3 regions of the Mesorhizobium sp. WSM3866 genome follow, and region 3 is predicted to be linked to each of the others. Evidence: predicted binding sites of a transcription regulator. Region 3 holds the regulator's gene; each other region holds the start of a gene.
What was found. The regulator LexA, encoded in region 3, represses DNA repair genes until DNA is damaged. The targets are predictions, from matches to a motif close to TGTTCNNNNTGTGTTCNG.

Region 1: a site for LexA is predicted at 2,171-2,188, ahead of CK222_RS04765 (metallopeptidase family protein). Genes of this name have one in related genera too.
Region 2: a site for LexA is predicted at 3,422-3,439, ahead of CK222_RS06625 (helicase-related protein). Genes of this name have one in related genera too.

Annotation. Positions count from the first base shown of each region.
Region 1 is NZ_NSGC01000002.1:142,934-148,623, forward strand. Features, by position in the region: gene CK222_RS04755 (DUF6504 family protein) at 1-1,109, opposite strand, end outside; gene CK222_RS32835 (hypothetical protein) at 1,051-2,148, opposite strand; gene CK222_RS04765 (metallopeptidase family protein) at 2,331-2,768, shown strand; gene CK222_RS04770 (DUF1737 domain-containing protein) at 2,794-3,000, opposite strand; gene CK222_RS04775 (CoA ester lyase) at 3,057-3,938, opposite strand; partial or broken gene CK222_RS04785 (response regulator) at 4,573-5,061, shown strand; gene CK222_RS04790 (hypothetical protein) at 5,036-5,611, opposite strand; partial or broken gene CK222_RS04795 (winged helix-turn-helix domain-containing protein) at 5,547-5,690, shown strand, end outside.
Region 2 is NZ_NSGC01000002.1:492,069-497,758, forward strand. Features, by position in the region: gene CK222_RS06625 (helicase-related protein) at 1-3,255, opposite strand, end outside; gene CK222_RS06630 (beta-ketoacyl-ACP reductase) at 3,979-4,701, opposite strand; gene CK222_RS06635 (acetyl-CoA C-acetyltransferase) at 4,836-5,690, opposite strand, start outside.
Region 3 is NZ_NSGC01000005.1:199,283-204,972, reverse strand. Features, by position in the region: gene CK222_RS14050 (ComEC/Rec2 family competence protein) at 1-1,780, shown strand, start outside; gene lexA (transcriptional repressor LexA) at 1,774-2,508, opposite strand; gene glp (gephyrin-like molybdotransferase Glp) at 2,625-3,830, opposite strand; gene moaC (cyclic pyranopterin monophosphate synthase MoaC) at 3,832-4,311, opposite strand; gene trpC (indole-3-glycerol phosphate synthase TrpC) at 4,314-5,129, opposite strand; gene trpD (anthranilate phosphoribosyltransferase) at 5,131-5,690, opposite strand, start outside.

The sequences.
Region 1 (5,690 bases), on a different contig from region 3:
GGCGCCTCTGCGAAAGGAACCGTGGTAACGGCGCGCTCCGGCAGGTGGCTATCGACGATGACCGGCTTCAGCACGGCGGCTTCGCCGAGACGGGCACGCACGCGGTCGGCGAATAAAGCGATGTCGGCGTCATCGTCGCTTGTCTCGCCGGCAAGGTCGCCCTGGAGCATGTCGAAGGCGGCGACCGAAAGCACCGACAGCCGCACGAGGTCGAAGCCGAAGCCGGCATCGATGGTCTGTTCCAGCGCGGTCAGCCGTTCGTGAAACAGCTTTCGGATCAGCTGCGGCTCGCGCATGGGGCGCGAGGTGCCGACCGCGATGCGGCTGACGAGGCCGTCGACGCGAAAGAGGAGAAGGGCGAGCGCCCGCGCGCCTTCGCCGCGGCGCTCGAGGTCGGCCTTCAAGGCCACGGCAAGCCGGCTCACCAGCCGCTCGATGTCGTCGGTGAGCACGATCGGCTCGGCAAGATGGCGCTCGACCGAGAGCGGCGCCACGGGAAGGCGCGGCGACACCGCCTCGTCGAGCCGGCCGAGCGCCTGGTCGAGGCGCAGAAGCAAGGTGGCGCCGAAGCGGCGGGCGAGCGGCGCGCGGGGTGCGGCCATCACCGCCCCCGCCGTGCGCAGGCCGACGCTTTCCAGGCTGGCGCGGGTTTCGGGCGCGATGCGCAGCGCCGAAAGCGGCAGGGGCGAAAGCAGCGCCGCCTCCTCGCCGCCGGCAACGATGCGGTCGCCGTGGAAGCGCGCCGCCGCCCAGGCGGCGCCCGGCGTCGAGGCGAGGCCGGCGCGAACATCGAAACCCTGCTGGAAGAAACGGGTGAGGATCTCGTCCTGCATGGCCCGCTCGCCACCAAACAGGTGCGTGCAGCCGGTGACGTCGAGAAACAGCCCGTCCTCGCCGTCGATCGCCACCAGCGGCGTGTAGCGGTCGCACCAGTCGGCGAGGCCTTCGAGCAGGCGGCGGTCGGCCTCCGGGTCGGCCTCCACCACATCGATCGACGGATGCATGGCGCGCGCGTCGGCAATGCCCATGCCGCGCTTCAGCTTCAGCGCCTCAGCCCGCTCGTCGAGGGCTGCGATGCGCTGGGCGTTGCTGTCGCGATGGCTGATCACAAGCGGTGGGCAAGATGGGGGCAGGTGATGCGAGGGCCGGGAACGCCAGGACCGCCCCAGACGCTGGCGCAGGATCCGCTCCGCGCAAAGATAGGGGAACCACAGCGACAGAATTCGCTGCCCGCTCTTCCTCGGGCCTTCTTTCGGCAAAAGCGTGCTCATCGGGGTTCCACTCCAGTGTGAATTGTCCGGGCAGGGCCGTGCGGCTCTTGCCGATATCGACGGTGAAGGCGGGGCGGCCGATCGAGCCGGCCAGCGCGCCGGCGAGCGTTTCGCGGCTCGCCGCGGGCGCTGCCGAAACAATGAGGCGCACGGGCGCCGCGGTGGGCTCGGCCTGGCCGGCCTGACGCAGCAAAAACACCGGCCGGCCGGCGCTCTGGGCGCGGGCGTGCAGCCGCCGCGTCGCGGTAAGGTCGAGAAGCCGCGGGCTGCCGCGGATCTCGAGGAGGACGGCGGCGAAGGCCGTCATGCGGGCGGCCTCCTCGGCGATCCACAGCGCGTCGACCAGTTTCGGCGCTTCGGAAAACAGCAATTGTTCGGGCTCGATGCCGAAGAAGGCGTGGAGGCCCCTGGCATAGGGAAAGCCGGCCTCGCGGAAAATCTCCGCCGTGCCGATCCAGAGGACCGGCAAGCCCTGCTTCTGTTTGAGGATCAGGCTGGCGAGCGACAGCGCAAAGCCGGCCACGGCGCCGGCATCGCGGGTCTCCAGCCCATGGATTTCACTGAGCGCCGCCTTGGGCACGCCGCCGCCGAGGGCGGTGTCGAGGCGTTCTATGCCGGTATGCAGGAAGGCATCCGGCGAGGCCACAGCTAGGCCGCGCCGGACGATAGTGATTTCGGGGGTGACGCCCGATCCGGCGGCATCAGCTATTTGTTTTTTTGCAAGTCCGGACGGAAAACCGCTTCGCACTGTTCCTGGAATGGCTTTTGGCGCGCCGGAAGCCGGCGCTTCCAGGCGCTCGGGCAGCGTTCCCTCGATCCTCGCGATTTGTCGGCGCAGGGCAAAAACAGTTTCCCGCGCCACGGCGCTTATCGCCATGACGTTCACTTCCGGCAGCAGTTGTTCCTGTTATGTTCTATAGATTCCAGAGGGGCCTGGAAGAGTCAAGCGGAGTCGCAAGGAATTTATTCCTTCGGCTTTCAGCTTCCAAGACCCAGCCAGCCGGGCCCATTTGCCTCGACCGGCGCGAAAGCCTATATGCCGAGGTCAAAGGAAACCTCATGGCCCGCATCTACAAGACCCGCATCTGGCATGACCAACTCTCGCCATCGATGGATGAGATGGAACTTCTGGCGCTGGAGGCCTACGCCCATCTGCCGGAGGAGTTCCGCAAGCTCACCGGCGAGATCATCATCCAGATCGCCGATTTTCCGACGGACGAGATCATGGACGACCTGTCGCTGGAGACGCCCTTCGACCTGCTTGGCCTGTTCGAGGGGCGCGGCATCGCCGAGCGCTGGAACCCGCAGACCGGCGAGGGGCCGAACCGCATCACGCTCTACCGCCGCGCCATCCTCGACTATTGGGCCGAGAACGAGGAGACGCTGGGCGACATCGTCACCCACGTTCTGATCCACGAAATCGGCCACCATTTCGGCCTGTCGGACGACGACATGGAGCGGATCGAGGAAGCGGCCGAGCAGGCAGCGGCGGGGTGACGAATGAGAGGGCTGCCGCCCTTTCCTACCAATCGCTGAGCTTGGTGTCCGAGGTGTATTCCTGGCCCTCGATATCCTTCACCACAGCCTGGCCGCAGCGCATCGACTTGGTCGTCTTGTCATAGGCATAGGTCGGCGAGCCGAACAGGTGCCAGCCCTTGTTCAGGGCCGAAGTCACCTTATGGCAGAAAGTGGAATCGTCCGGACCGGACAGAAAGCGGTAGAGTTTCATTTTCGACCCTGTCGTGACCAATGCTTGTCTATCTTTCCTGGAATCGCTCGAGCGCATCATGCGCCGATGATTGCGGCCTTCGCCAGAAGTTTCTCGGCTTCCGCCAGATGCAGCCGCTCGACCATGCGGCCGTCCAGCGCAATGACGCTTTTGCCGGCATTTTCGGGCCGTGAGAACGCCTCCCTGATCGCCCGCGCCCTGGCCAGGGCCTCCGGCGCCGGCGCAAAGGCGCGGTTCGCGGGCTCGATCTGGGCGGGGTGGATCAGCGATTTGCCGTCGAAACCCATGGCGGCCGCGTCGGCGCATTCCCGCGCGAGGGCGTCGAGGTCGCGAAAGTCGTTGGCGACGCCGTCGATCACGTCGAGGCCGCTGGCGCGGGCGGCGAGCACAAGCTGCAGCAGCCAGGGCGTGAGATAGCGCCGGTCGGGCGTCGCCAGAATGCCGGTTGCTTTCACCAGATCGTTCGTTCCGGCGACGAAACAAGCGAGGCGGGAAGAGGGATCGCGGCCAAGCTCGGCGATGGCGCCGACGTTGAGCAGCGCCTTGGGCGTCTCGATCATTGCCCACAGTTTCACGATATCCGGCGCGAAATTGTCGTCGAGCAGGTCGCCGGCCTCGAGGATGTCGCGCGGCGTTCCGATCTTGGGCAAAAGAATGCCGTCGGGCTCTGCCTTGGCGACGGTCAACAGGTCGTCGATGCCCCATTCACTGCCGAGCGGATTGATGCGCACCACCATCTCGCAGCGGCGCGCCGGCCGCGCGGCGAGGATGCCGGTCAGCTTGTCGCGGGCGGAAAGCTTGTCGGCCAGTGCCACGCCATCCTCGAGGTCGATGATGACGGTATCGCAGGCGAGCGAGGCGATCTTGGCCAGCGCCTTGTCGTTTGAGGCGGGCACGTAGAGCACCGAGCGGCGCGGGCGGTAGGTGTCAGAGGTCATGGCCGATCTATGCCGGCTTGCAGCGGGCGAGGCAAGGCGCCGCACCATAGAACTCATTTGCGTTCTGGCTAATTGTCGAAGCCGGCGCCGCCCCTCATTGCCCTGCCGGGCATTTCTCTATAGTGACGGGGAGAAAGGGCCTGGCCGCGATGTCGGCTCCTGCAATGCTGGCGATTGGCGAAGCCGGCGATGGCAGCGCCCCTCTCCCCGTCACTATACGGGGAGAGGATGCCGGCAGGCAGGTGAGAGGCGGCGCCAGCCTGAAACGACTTTGCTCCTGCACGAAATCTGCAAATCCTTGCGGAAAACCTCCTCCAATCCGCCGCGCGCTTTCCGCAGCCGCCGGCGAAACAGGCGGCATGCGAACACATCACAGATCCCGCTGGTCCCTGCCCCGGCGCCTCCGCAACGAAGGCTGGTGGTTGGTCGAGCCGCAGAGGCCGCGCATCACGGCGGTCATGCTTCCTTTCATCCCAAGATCACGGCTGCGGCATGCCATGCGAGCGGCGGCGCTCGGGACGGTTCGGTCTTGACGCCAGCTTTCACGACTGGCGGCCTTTGCGCGCTCTCGACAAGCACGGCCCGCTTGCTAATCCTGTCATGACAAAACCGTATTCAGCGAGCTGCCGATTCCATGCCGCACAACATCCTCGTCGCCGACGACGATCCGCATATCCGCGAGATCATTTGCTTCGCGCTGGAAAAGGCCGGCATGAAGACGGCCGCCGTCGCCGACGGCGCCGCCGCGCTGCAAGCGGTCGAGCGCCGCGCGCCCGACCTCATCGTGCTCGACATCGGCATGCCGGAGATGGACGGGCTGGAGGTCTGCCGCAGGCTGCGGCAGCGCTCCGACGTGCCGGTGCTGTTCCTGTCGGCCCGCGATGAAGAAATCGACCGTATCCTCGGCCTTGAAATGGGCGGCGACGACTATGTGACGAAACCGTTCAGCCCGCGCGAGCTGGTTGCCCGCGTCAACGTCATCCTGCGGCGGGCGCGCCCGGCGGTGGTGGAGGAAGACGCCGACGACCGTCAGTTCGCGCATGGCAAGCTCGTGCTGGTTCCGGCAAGTCATGCTGCGAGCTTTGAAGGCAAGCCGCTCACCCTAACAGCGATCGAGTTCGCATATAGACCACGCCGGCGACCCTGCCGTCGAGCTCGACCGGCAAGGCGACGAAGACGCGCACCTTGGTGCCGCGACTCACCGAATAGAGCGGCGGCGGCGGCTGGTCGGGGATCCGCAGGCGAAGCTCGCTTGCATAGGCGCCTGCGAGCGCCTGCCGCACCTCCTCGACCGCAACGAAAGACTGTCCGACCTCACCGCCGCCGGCAATCACCACGCCATGCGGATCGAGCAGCCGGAAGCCGGCAAGCGTTGTCTTCTGCGCCTCGTCCAGAATGCCGTCGAGCTTTGCGCCTATGGCCGCGAAGTCCGGATCGGCGGTGGCGGGAACGGCCGCCGGTCGCGACGGCATGACATTGTCGGAGGCAAGGTCGAGCTGCGGCTCGATCGGCTGATAGGGGTAATTATTGTCCCTTGCCGGATCCGCCGAGATCGGCGTTCCCAACCGTTCCGGTGCAATGCCGGCCGCGCGCACCGCATCGGCATAGACGATTCTGAAGGGTTTTCTTGGCCGCCCGCAGCATGTGCTTGGCCGCGATGCGGTGATGGCCAATGCCTACCAATCCAACATCCATGTCTCGGAACGCACGGTCGACAGCCATATCCGAAACATCCGCGCCAAGCTGGCGGCG
Region 2 (5,690 bases), on a different contig from region 3:
CTCGCGGCGGCCCCCCTCGTGGCGATCGGCACGCTCGCCCTGAGGCCTGCCTTCGCGCCGTTCGCCGCCTTCGCGTTCCGGTCTCGGCTTGAACTTCGAGCGGTCGAAGCGCGGCTTGCCGGCCCCGTCGCGCTGGTCGCGGCGGCCCTCACGGGCTGGCCGATCGCCGGCCTGGCCACCCGTGGCACCCGCCTGGCCATCGCCTGCCGCCTGGCCGTTGCGCGGACGATTGTCGCGGCGATTGTCATGGCGGTGGCGCGGGCGCGAATGGTCGAAGCGCGCCTGCCGCCACAGCAGGATCGGCTTCTGCTCTTCCGGCTCGGCGGAGGGCTCTGCGCCTTCACCACTTTCGCCCTCGTGGGGAGCGCCGGCGTCGCCGGTGTTGGTGCCGCCTGCATCGTTGGCGCCGTGACCCCCACCCGCGTCGCTTCGCGCAATGACCTCCGCCATCGAGGCGGAGGGGGAGGCGTCGGCGCTTTCAGCCGACCCAAGCACTGCTGCCGCGTCCACCGCTGCGGCGGCCTCCATAGGCGGAGTCTCTTCCGCGACCGCAGCCGACGCTTCCGCCGGGTCTTTCGCGTCAGGCTCCGTCGCGGCTTCCGCGATGGCTTCGGCAGGAACTACAGCGGCAGCCGGCTCGGATCCCTCGACCGTTGCCTCTGCAACCGTGTCTGTTGCCACGGCGTGCGCCTCTGCCGCCTGTGCAGCACGCGCAGCCTCTTCCGCCGCAAGCTTCGCAGCCGCGGCCTCGCGGGCGGCATTGTCCAGCGCGTCGAGCTTGGCCTTCACCTCCGCCGCCGGCTTCGGTTCGGCGCGATAGCCAAGGCCTTTGAGGATCTCTTCCATGTCGTCGGCGGTGGCGCCGAGGATCGACATCATGGGCGGCGTCACCATGAAGGCGTGGCCGTCATAGGCGCCGTCGGGTCGCTGGCCGAGGCCGGGCTTCCAGTTGGTCGCGGGGCGAATGAGATCGGCCAGCCGCTCTAGGATATCGACGCGTACGGCGCGGCGGCCGAGATTGCGATAGCCGGCGAGCTTGTAGAACGTCTTGTCGAAAGCAGGATCGATCACCACCGAGGTGCGGCCCGATGCCAGCGCATGCACCACGTCGCCGAAGCCTGGCTTGTCCTTGCCGTCGCTCTTAAGCGCCCAGAGCAGCGTCACCAGCCCGGCAGGCGCCGGCTTGATCAGCGCCGGCACGAAGACGTGGTAGGCACCGAAGCGGACGCCAATACGCCGCAGCGCCGCGCGGCCTTCCTGGTCGAGCGACTTCATTTCCTCGGCGATGTCGCGGCGGTTGATGAGACCGAAATGCTCGATGAGCTGGAAGGCGATGCCGCGCGCGATGCCGGTGAGCTGCTCGGCATTCTTCAAATCGACCAGCGGCTTCAAGAGCGACTCGATCTGGAAATTGACGAAACGCTCGGCGCGCGCCGCGACCTTGTCGCGGGCAGGGCCGGTGAGCTGCTCGTCGGCAAGCAGCACAAGGCGCGGCTTCAAGGCCTCGTCGCCGGCAACCAGGGTGCCGATCGGCGCGCCGATCCAGCGCAGGACACCGTCCGAGCCCAATGCCAGATCGCCGTTGGCGCAGGCGGCGAAGCGCTCGGCGCGCGCCTCGAACTCAGCCGCGAGCGCCTTCTGGGCAGCGGTGCGCACCGCCTTGGCGTCCTCGCCGCCGGCGCTCTGGTCGGCGGTGAAGCGGAATCCCTGCAGCTCGCCGACGTGATGGCCTTCAACGAGCACGGTTCCGGTTGGGCTGATTTCAGCTTCAGGCATGGTATTTTCTCTAAGGCGCCGCATGAGGACGGAAGTCCTGCGGTCTACGAAGCGTTTCGTCAACCGCTCATGCAGCGCATCCGACAATCTGTCTTCGATTTCGCGCGTCTTTTCCTGCCAGTGTAGCTGATCGGCCAGCCAGCCCGGTCGGTTGGAGACGAAGGTCCAGGTGCGGATCTGGGCGATCCGGTGCGACAGCGTGTCGATATCACCATCCGTGGTGTCGGCCCGCCGCACCTGCTCGGCCATGTAATTCTCATCGACATGGCCATGGCGTGCAAGGTCCATATAGATCGAGGCGATGAGGTCGGCATGCTGGGCGGGCGCGATCTTGCGGTAGTCCGGCAGCGCGCAGGCCTCCCACAGCAGCGCCACGCGCTCCCTGCCGGTGGCTAGCGTCCTGATGTCGGCGTCGCGCGACAAATGTTCCAGCGCCTGGGCGTCGACCGCCGGCAATGCTCGGGTCAGCCCTTCGACCGGCGCGTTGGTCTCGATCGAGCGTTTCAGGGCATCGAGGCTGGCAAAATCGAAATCGGCGGTGCGCCACTGCAGCACCTTCACCGGGTCGAAATCGTGCCCCTCGATCTTCTTGACCAGATCCTCGTCGAACGGATCGACCTGGCCGGTGACGCCGAAGGTGCCGTCGCGCAGGTGTCGGCCGGCACGCCCCGCGATCTGGCCTAGCTCGGCGGCGGTCAGGTTGCGGTATTGGTAGCCGTCGAACTTGCGGTTCTGGGCGAAGGCGACGTGCTCGAGGTCGAGGTTCAGGCCCATGCCGATGGCATCGGTGGCGACCAGATAGTCGACGTCGCCCGACTGGAAGATCTCCACCTGGGCATTGCGGGTGCGGGGACTGAGCGCGCCGAGAACGACGGCAGCACCGCCCTGCTGGCGGCGGATCAATTCGGCGATGGCATAGACCTCGTCGGCGGAGAAGGCGACGATCGCCGTGCGCCGCGGCAGGCGGGTGAGCTTCTTCGAGCCGGCATAGGCAAGATGCGACAGCCGCGGCCGCGTCACCACCGAGACGCCCTTCAGCAGGCGTTGCAGGATGCCGTGCATGGTGGCGGCGCCCAGAAGCAGCGTCTCCTGGCGGCCGCGCAGATGCAAGATGCGGTCGGTGAAGATGTGGCCGCGTTCGAGGTCGCCGGCGAGCTGCACCTCGTCGATGGCGACGAAGGCGGCATCGGTCTCTCGCGGCATCGCCTCCACGGTGCAGACGGAATATCTCGCGCTCGCCGGCACGATCTTCTCTTCGCCGGTGATCAGCGCCACCTTGCTGGCGCCGACCTTCTCGCAGACGCGTGTATAGACCTCGCGGGCAAGGAGCCTCAGCGGCAGACCGATGATGCCGGTGTCGTGCGCCACCATGCGCTCGATGGCGAGATGGGTCTTGCCGGTGTTGGTGGGGCCGAGCACGGCCGTCACGTCGCGGCCGGAAAGGATCAGCGGCTGGGAGGGTTTCGGCTGGATATTCATCGGCTCGGAAATGAGGCTTTCTGCCGCTTGTTGTCGGGGACGCGGCGGTGCCGCCGCGTGTGACAGGGCACACATAGGGATTTCAGACGCGAAGCGAAAGCGGAATGTTCTCATCAACAGATGGCGCGACGACAGGCAAGGTCAAAATCCGCGGTCGATTAACCGTTGGAACGAGTCTGGAACGAATCGGCGACGAATCACTGACTCACTCTGATTCAGGTTTTGTTCACGGCTATATGTGGATTTTTTGGCCATGAGTCTCACCACATGCTGAATCTGTGAACTGGCCCGTTTCGTGCTTGGCTCGCGCTGGTTCCGGAGCGTCGTTAACCTTTGCGGAGGAGCGACCGCGACGGACTCGAGCGCGGCCGCCAACATTGTGAAATGGTTGATCTTTCCTAATCGTCGTTAACCTTTTTCGCGCTGTTTCCGGCGTGGCCCGTTAACTTTTCGGCCAAAGCCGGAACGAATCGGCGACGAATCAGCGATCTGCAAAAATTCCCGGTTTGTTCACCCCTAGATATGGTGTTGTCCACAGCTTGTGCACCGAAAAATTCACAGCATGTGAACCGGGTTTCCACAGGGCGCGGGGAGGCCGTTAAGTATTGCGTGCCAAATTGAGGCATGCCCACCCGGTGCCGCCGGAGCGCAGACAAAAACAGGCGGCCCGTTTGCGGCGGGCCGCCCGCCATCGGTGTCAGAAGAGTTCAGCCGAATAAGATCTCAGGCGAAATACTGGCCGCCATTGGCGCTTATCGTCGAGCCGGTGATGAAGCCTGCGTCTTCCGAGGCGAGGAAGACGACGCAGCGCGCAATGTCCTCCGGCTCGCCGAGACGGCCGACCGGGATCTGAGCGATGATCGATTCCCGCACTTTTTCCGGCACGGCCATGACCATGTCGGTGGCGATGTAGCCGGGGCAAACAACGTTGACGGTGATGCCGGCGCGGGCGCCTTCCTGGGCAAGCGCCTTGGTGAAGCCGATGTCGCCGGCTTTCGAGGCCGAATAATTGACCTGGCCCATCTGGCCTTTCTGGCCGTTGATCGAGGAGATGGTGATGACGCGGCCGAACTTCCTATCGCGCATGCCGTTCCATAGCGGATGCGTCATGTTGAAGACGCCGGAAAGGTTGGTGTCGATGACCTCCTTCCACTGCTCGCGGGTCATCTTGTGGAACATGGTGTCGCGGGTGATGCCGGCATTGTTGACCAGCACCGAGACCGGACCGAGATCAGCCTCGACTTGGGCGATGCCGGCGGCGCAAGCGTCATAATCGGCGACCGACCATTTGTAGACGGGGATGCCGGTCTCGGCCTTGAATTTCTGGGCCGCCTCGTCATTGCCGGCATAGTTCGCGGCGACCGAATAGCCGGCATTCTTCAGGGCCACCGATATCGCCGCACCGATGCCGCGCGATCCGCCCGTGACGATTGCTACCTTGCTCATGCATTTCCTCCCTTTGGTCGGGAGAGCGAATAGGGAGTGGCGAACAGCGAGTAGGGATCCGATAGCCCGTCGTGCAACGCCATTTCCCCCTATTCGCTACCCCCCATTCGCTATTCGCTCAGTTCGCCATTCGCTCAGTTCAAGGCTTCCACACACATCGCAACGCCCATGCCGCCGCCGATGCAAAGCGTCGCGAGGCCCTTCTTTGCGCCGCGGCGGCGCATCTCGTAGACCAGCGTGTTGAACACGCGGGCGCCCGAGGCGCCGATCGGATGGCCGATGGCGATGGCGCCGCCATTGACGTTGACGATCGAGGGATCCCAGCCCATGCCCTTGTTGACGGCGCAGGCCTGCGCGGCGAAGGCCTCGTTGGCCTCGACGAGATCGAGGTCCTTGGCCGACCAGCCGGCCTTCTCCAGCGCCCGCTTCGACGCCGGGATCGGGCCGGTGCCCATGATCGCCGGATCGACGCCGGCGGTCGCCCAGGAGGCGATGCGGACCAGTGGGGTGATGCCGCGCCTGGCAGCCTCGGCCTCGCTCATCAGCAGCGCGCCGGCGGCTCCGTCATTGATGCCCGAAGCATTGGCGGCGGTGACGGTGCCGTCCTTGTCGAAGGCCGGCTTCAGCTTGGTCATGGCATCCAGCGTAGCGCCGTGGCGGATGTATTCGTCCTGGTCGACGATGGTGTCGCCCTTCTTGCCCTTGATGGTGACGGCGACGATCTCGTCCTTGAACTTACCGGCCTTCTGTGCCGCCTCGGCCTTGTTTTGCGAGGCCAGCGCGAACTCGTCCTGGACTTCGCGGGTGATCTGGAACTGACGAGCGACGTTCTCGGCGGTGTTGCCCATATGGTAGCCGTTGAAGGCATCCCATAGGCCGTCCTTGATCATGGTATCGATCATCTTGTAGTCGCCCATCTTGACGCCAGCGCGCAGGTGCTGGGCGTGCGGCGACAGCGACATCGATTCCTGGCCGCCGGCGACGATCAC
Region 3 (5,690 bases):
CATGAAGGCCGGATCGCTGGTGATGGGTTACGCGCGGCTTCTGCCGCCGACCGGGCCGGTCCGTCCCGAAAGCTATGATTTTTCCTTCGACAGCTATTTTTCCGGCATCGGCGGCAGCGGATTTTTCCTCGGCGACCCGAAAGTCATTCCGCCAACCGACCCGATCGCTCAGACGAGCATCGCCTCGGCCATCGAGAACGCGCGCGAAAATATTGCCGACCACATCAGAAGCACCGTCGGCGGACCCGAAGGCGAGATTGCCGCCGCACTGATCGTCGGCGTGCGCGCCGGCATTCCCGAGGACATCAACGAGGCGATGCGGCGGACCGGCATCTATCACATCATCTCGATTTCGGGCCTGCACATGGCGCTGGTCGCCGGCACGGTCATGCTTCTGCTGCGCGGCGCCTTTGCGCTGTTCCCGGATTTTTCGTCACGCCGGCCGGTGAAGAAATATGCCGCGACAATCGCGCTTATGTCGATCGCCGCCTATCTCGTCATCTCCGGCGTGGTGGTCGCCGCCGAGCGAAGCTTCATCATGCTGGCCGTCATGCTGATCGCCGTGCTTTTCGACCGAGCCGCGCTGACGATGCGCAACTTGGCGATCTCGGCCATCGCCGTCATCCTGGTGTCGCCGCATGAAGTGGTTGGCCCGAGCTTTCAGATGTCGTTCGCGGCAACCGCCGCCCTTGTCGGCGCCTATGCCGGCTGGTCCGACTACCGCGCCGGCAAGGTGAGAGCGCCGCCGGACAAGCGTTCGTTCCTGCGGTTCATGTCGCACAAACTGGCAGTCGGAGCAGGTGGCGCCGCAATGACGTCGATCATTGCCGGAAGTGCCACGGCGCTGTTTGCCATCTGGCATTTCCAGCGCGTCTCGCCGCTCAGCCTGCTGGCCAATCTCGCGATCATGCCGATCGTCACGATCGTGATGTTTCTCGCCGTCGCCAGCGCGGTCATGATGCCGTTCGGCTTCGACGGGCCCTTCCTCTATTTGATGGGCAAGGGCCTGGCGGCGATGATCGCGATCTCGGCGTGGATTTCGGAGTGGTCGCCGGTCGATGCCGTGGGCCTGATCTCGATCCATTCGGTGCTGCTGGCGACGATCGCGCTCGTCATCGCCACGATGGCGACTACCTGGTTCAGGCTGGCCGCAATTCCTTTCGCTGCCGCGGCCGTGATGATCATCCCGCAGGTGCGCACGCCGGACCTGCTGATCTCGGAGGACGCGCATCTGGTGGCGATGCCGATCGGCGGCGGCGAACTCGCCATCAATCGCGCCCGCTCCAACGAGTTCACCACCGATAACTGGAAACGTGCGCTCAAGGCCGAAACGATCGTGCCGCCGGAGACATTCGCCAAGGGCACGCTGGACTTGGCCGATCCGGTCGACCTGCCGCCTGGATCGCCCTTTTACTGCACGGGCGATCTCTGCATTGGCCGGCATCCATCAGGCGCGATCGTCGCGCTCGCCGAGAACCGCGAAGCTGCCCGGCCTGCCTGCGACTTCGCAGACCTCATCGTCATCAACGACGCCACGGCCTACAATCCCTGCCACGATCCGCGTATCCTCGTCGTCACCAAGCGGCAGCTCGCGCGCGACGGCAGTGCCGCCGTCTTCTTCGATCCGCAATCGGCGACGGCGCGAGCAACCATTCAATACGCCGTCGAAAAACCGTACCGCCCTTGGCACGAACAGCGGCGCTACTCGCGTGAGGCGAGGGGGTTGGCGCCTTACAAGAAGCCCGAGAAGCCGGAAGCCAAGCCGCAGCCCCCTCAGTAGCGGCGGATGAGCCCGACGAGCTTGCCCTGAACCTTCACGCGATCGGGACCGAAGATGCGCGTCTCATAGGCCGGATTGGCAGCCTCGAGCGCGATGGAGGCGCCCTTGCGGCGGAAGCGCTTCAGCGTCGCCTCCTCGTCATCGACCAGCGCCACGACGATCTCCCCGGGGCTCGCAGTGCTGGCGTTGCGGATGATGACCGTGTCGCCGTCGAAGATGCCGGCCTCGATCATCGAGTCGCCTTTGACCTCGAGCGCGTAGTGCTCGCCGCCCGCGATCATGTCCGGCGGCACTGTGATCGAATGCGTCTGGTGCTGGATGGCGTCGATCGGCACGCCGGCGGCAATGCGACCCATCACCGGGATGGAGACGGCTGAAACGGCGTCGTCGTCATTGCTGGGCGTCGGCGTGCGGGCGGGCGCCGCGGGTTTGATCTGGCGGCCGAGATTGCCTTGGCCGCCCTGGATGACGCTCGGCGAGAACTTCTTCGCCGCATTGAGGCCGGGCGCGATCGAGTCAGGTAGGCGCAGCACTTCAAGGGCACGCGCCCGGTTCGGAAGCCGGCGAATGAAACCGCGCTCCTCCAGCGCCGTGATCAGGCGGTGGATGCCCGATTTCGAGGCAAGGTCGAGCGCTTCCTTCATCTCATCGAAAGACGGCGGAATGCCGCTTTCCTTGAGCCGTTCATGGATGAACATCAGCAGTTCATGTTGTTTGCGCGTCAGCATGGCGGCCCCCATGGGTTCTGAAACCAGAATCAGAAAAACAAACCCAGAACAAACACTATCTGTTCCAGTTGTGTTCCGCAACCGTTTAAAGTTTAGTGAATGTGTTGACGTTTTGTTCAGCGTAACATCAGAACGCTGCATTCCTCGCCGGCTTCAGCCGCCGGTGCGAAGGGTTGGCGCACGATCAGGCCATTGGCATCGGCGAGCATCCTCAACATCGAGGAATCCTGGATGCCGAACGGTGTTGCGATCAACGCCCCCGCATCTTCGCGGACCACGGCGCGCACATAGTCCTGCCTGAGATCGTTGGCGTGCATTGCGACGCCTAACCGGGCCGTGCGGATTTCCTGACGGCAGGACCGGCCGCCCAGCCGCGCCAGAAGCGGCTTCAGGAACAGCTGCGAGCAGACCAGGCTTGCGACCGGATTGCCGGGCAGGCCGATGCAGCGAATGTCGCCGAGCCGGCCAAACATCAGCGGCTTGCCGGGACGCATGGCGATCTTCCAGAAGTCGAGCTGCATGCCTTCGCCGGTCAGCACGTCATGGATCAAGTCGTGGTCGCCGACGGAGGCGCCGCCAAGCGTGACGATGACGTCGGCGCCGGCCTTGACCGCCTTCTTGACCAGGGCCGCGATCGCGTCCTTGCGGTCGGCGGCGATGCCGAGGTCGAGCGCGCGCGCGCCGACCGACTGGGCCGTAGCTGTGACGCCACAGGCATTCGACGAGATGATCTGGTCGGGGCCGAGCGCGCTGCCCGGCGGCAGCAATTCATCGCCGGTGGCGATGATGGCGAGCAGCGGCTGCCGCACCACGTTGAGACTCGGATGGTTGGCCGATGCCGCCAGCGAAAGCGCCGCCGGATCGAGCTGGCGGCCTTTTTCGAGGAGCAGGTCGCCCTCGCAGAAGTCGAGGCCGCGGCGACGGACGTTTCGTCCCTCCACGGTCGGCTCGGTCACTTCGATGCCGCCGCCGCCGAGATCGCGGACATTCTCCTGGATAACGATGGTATCGGCGCCTTCGGGGAGCGGCGCGCCGGTGAAGATGCGCACGGCCTCGCCCTTGCCGACAGAGCCGGTGAAGCCACGCCCGGCGGGGGCCATGCCAATCACGGAGAGCCGGGCCGGCGCCGAGGCTACGTCGGCGGCCCGTACGGCGTAGCCGTCCATCGCCGACGCATTGAAGGGCGGCTGGGTGCGCAGAGCCACCACGGGGTCGGCCAGCACCCGGCCGGACGCGTCGGCCAGCGGCACGCTTTCGCCTGGCAGCGCGGTCGCGCCGTCCAACAGGCGTTGGAGCGCGTCAGCGACTGGAAGCAAAGCCATGCTAAGGACCTACCTTGTAGTCGCCCGACTTGCCGCCGGTTTTCTCGACCAGCCTGATGCCGGAAATCGCCATGCCGCGGTCCGCTGCCTTGGCCATGTCGTAGATGGTGAGGCAGGCGACCGACGCCGCGGTCAGCGCCTCCATTTCCACCCCGGTCTTGCCGGTAACCCTGGCAAGCGCGCTGACCCTCAGGCCGGGAAGCGCGTGGTCGGGCTCGATCTCGACGGACACCTTGGTGAGAAGGAGGGGATGGCAAAGCGGGATGAGCTCATGCGTCTTCTTGGCCGCCATGATGCCGGCGAGGCGCGCCGTGCCCAGCACGTCGCCTTTCTTGGCGTCGCCGGCCAGGATCATCTCCAGCGTTTCCGGCTGCATGGTGACATACCCTTCGGCGATGGCCGTGCGCGTCGTCTCGGCCTTGCCGCCGACATCGACCATGTTGGCTTCGCCCTTGGCGCCGAGATGCGTAAGCGCGGGCATCCTCAAACGGCCTCGGCAGGCGCCTTGCCCGTCAGCAGAAGGGCGGTCGCGGCGGCCACGTCGGCCTGCCGCATCAGGCTTTCGCCAACGAGGAAAGTGCCGATCTTGCTCTTTTCCAGCCGCCGGCAGTCCTGATGGGTGAAAATGCCGCTCTCGCTGACCAGCAGCCGGTCGTCCGGGACCATGGCGGCAAGCCGCTCGGAAACGTCGAGGCTGGTTTCGAAGGTTCTCAAATCGCGGTTGTTGATGCCGATCAGCCGCGACGAGAGGCGAAGCGCGCGTTCCATCTCCTGTTCGTCATGCACCTCGACCAGCGCGTCCATGCCGAGATCGAAGGCCGTGGCTTCCAATTCACTGGCCAAGGCGTCGTCGACGCTCGCCATGATGATGAGGATCGCGTCCGCGCCCCAGGCGCGGGCTTCATGAACCTGATACGGGTCGAAGAGGAAATCCTTGCGCAGGGCGGGCAGGCCAACGGCGGCGCGCGCTGCGGTCAGAAAGCCGGGCGCGCCCTGGAAGGACGGTGCGTCGGTCAGCACCGAAAGACAGGCAGCACCGCCTTGCTGGTAGGCCCTGGCGAGCGCCGGCGGGTCGAAGTCGGCGCGGATCAAGCCCCTGGAAGGGCTGGCCTTCTTGATCTCCGCAATCAGCGCGAAGCCGCCAGCCTTCCGCTTGGCCTCAAGCGCCGCAAGGAAGCTGCGCGGGGGTTCCGCATCCTTGGCCTTCGCCTTGACCTCGGCAAGCGGCGCGCTGAGCTTTGCGGCGGCGATCTCATCGCGCTTGTAGGCTTCGATCTTGCGCAGGATATCGGACAAAATTCTAACCGTTCGAAATCTCGATGAGCTTGTCGAGCACCGCCAGCGCCCGGCCGCTGTCAATGGCCTGCGCTGCTGCCTCGATGCCATCGCCGAGCGTGGTCGCCTTGCCGGCCACCACCAGCCCGGCGCCGGCATTCATCAGCACAGTGTCGCGATAAGCGCCGGCAGCGCCGCCCAGCATATCGCGCAATGCCCTGGCATTGTAGGCCGCTTCGCCGCCGCGCAGATCTTCCTTGTTATGCCGCTTCAGTCCGACCGCTTCCGGAGTGAGGGTAAAGGTGCGGATCTCGCCGCCGGCGAGCTCTGCGACCTGCGTCTCGCCCGTGGTGGTGATCTCGTCATAACCGTCGCCGTGCACGATCCAGGCATGATCGGTACCCAGCGCCTTCAGCGTCTCAGCCACCGGCATGATCCATTCGGGCAGGAAGACGCCAACCATCTGCCGGCCGACGCCGGCTGGATTCGACAGCGGCCCGAGCAGATTGAAGATGGTGCGCGTGCCGAGCTCGCCCCGGACAGGACCGACATGCTTCATCGCCGGATGATGCGCTGGCGCGAACA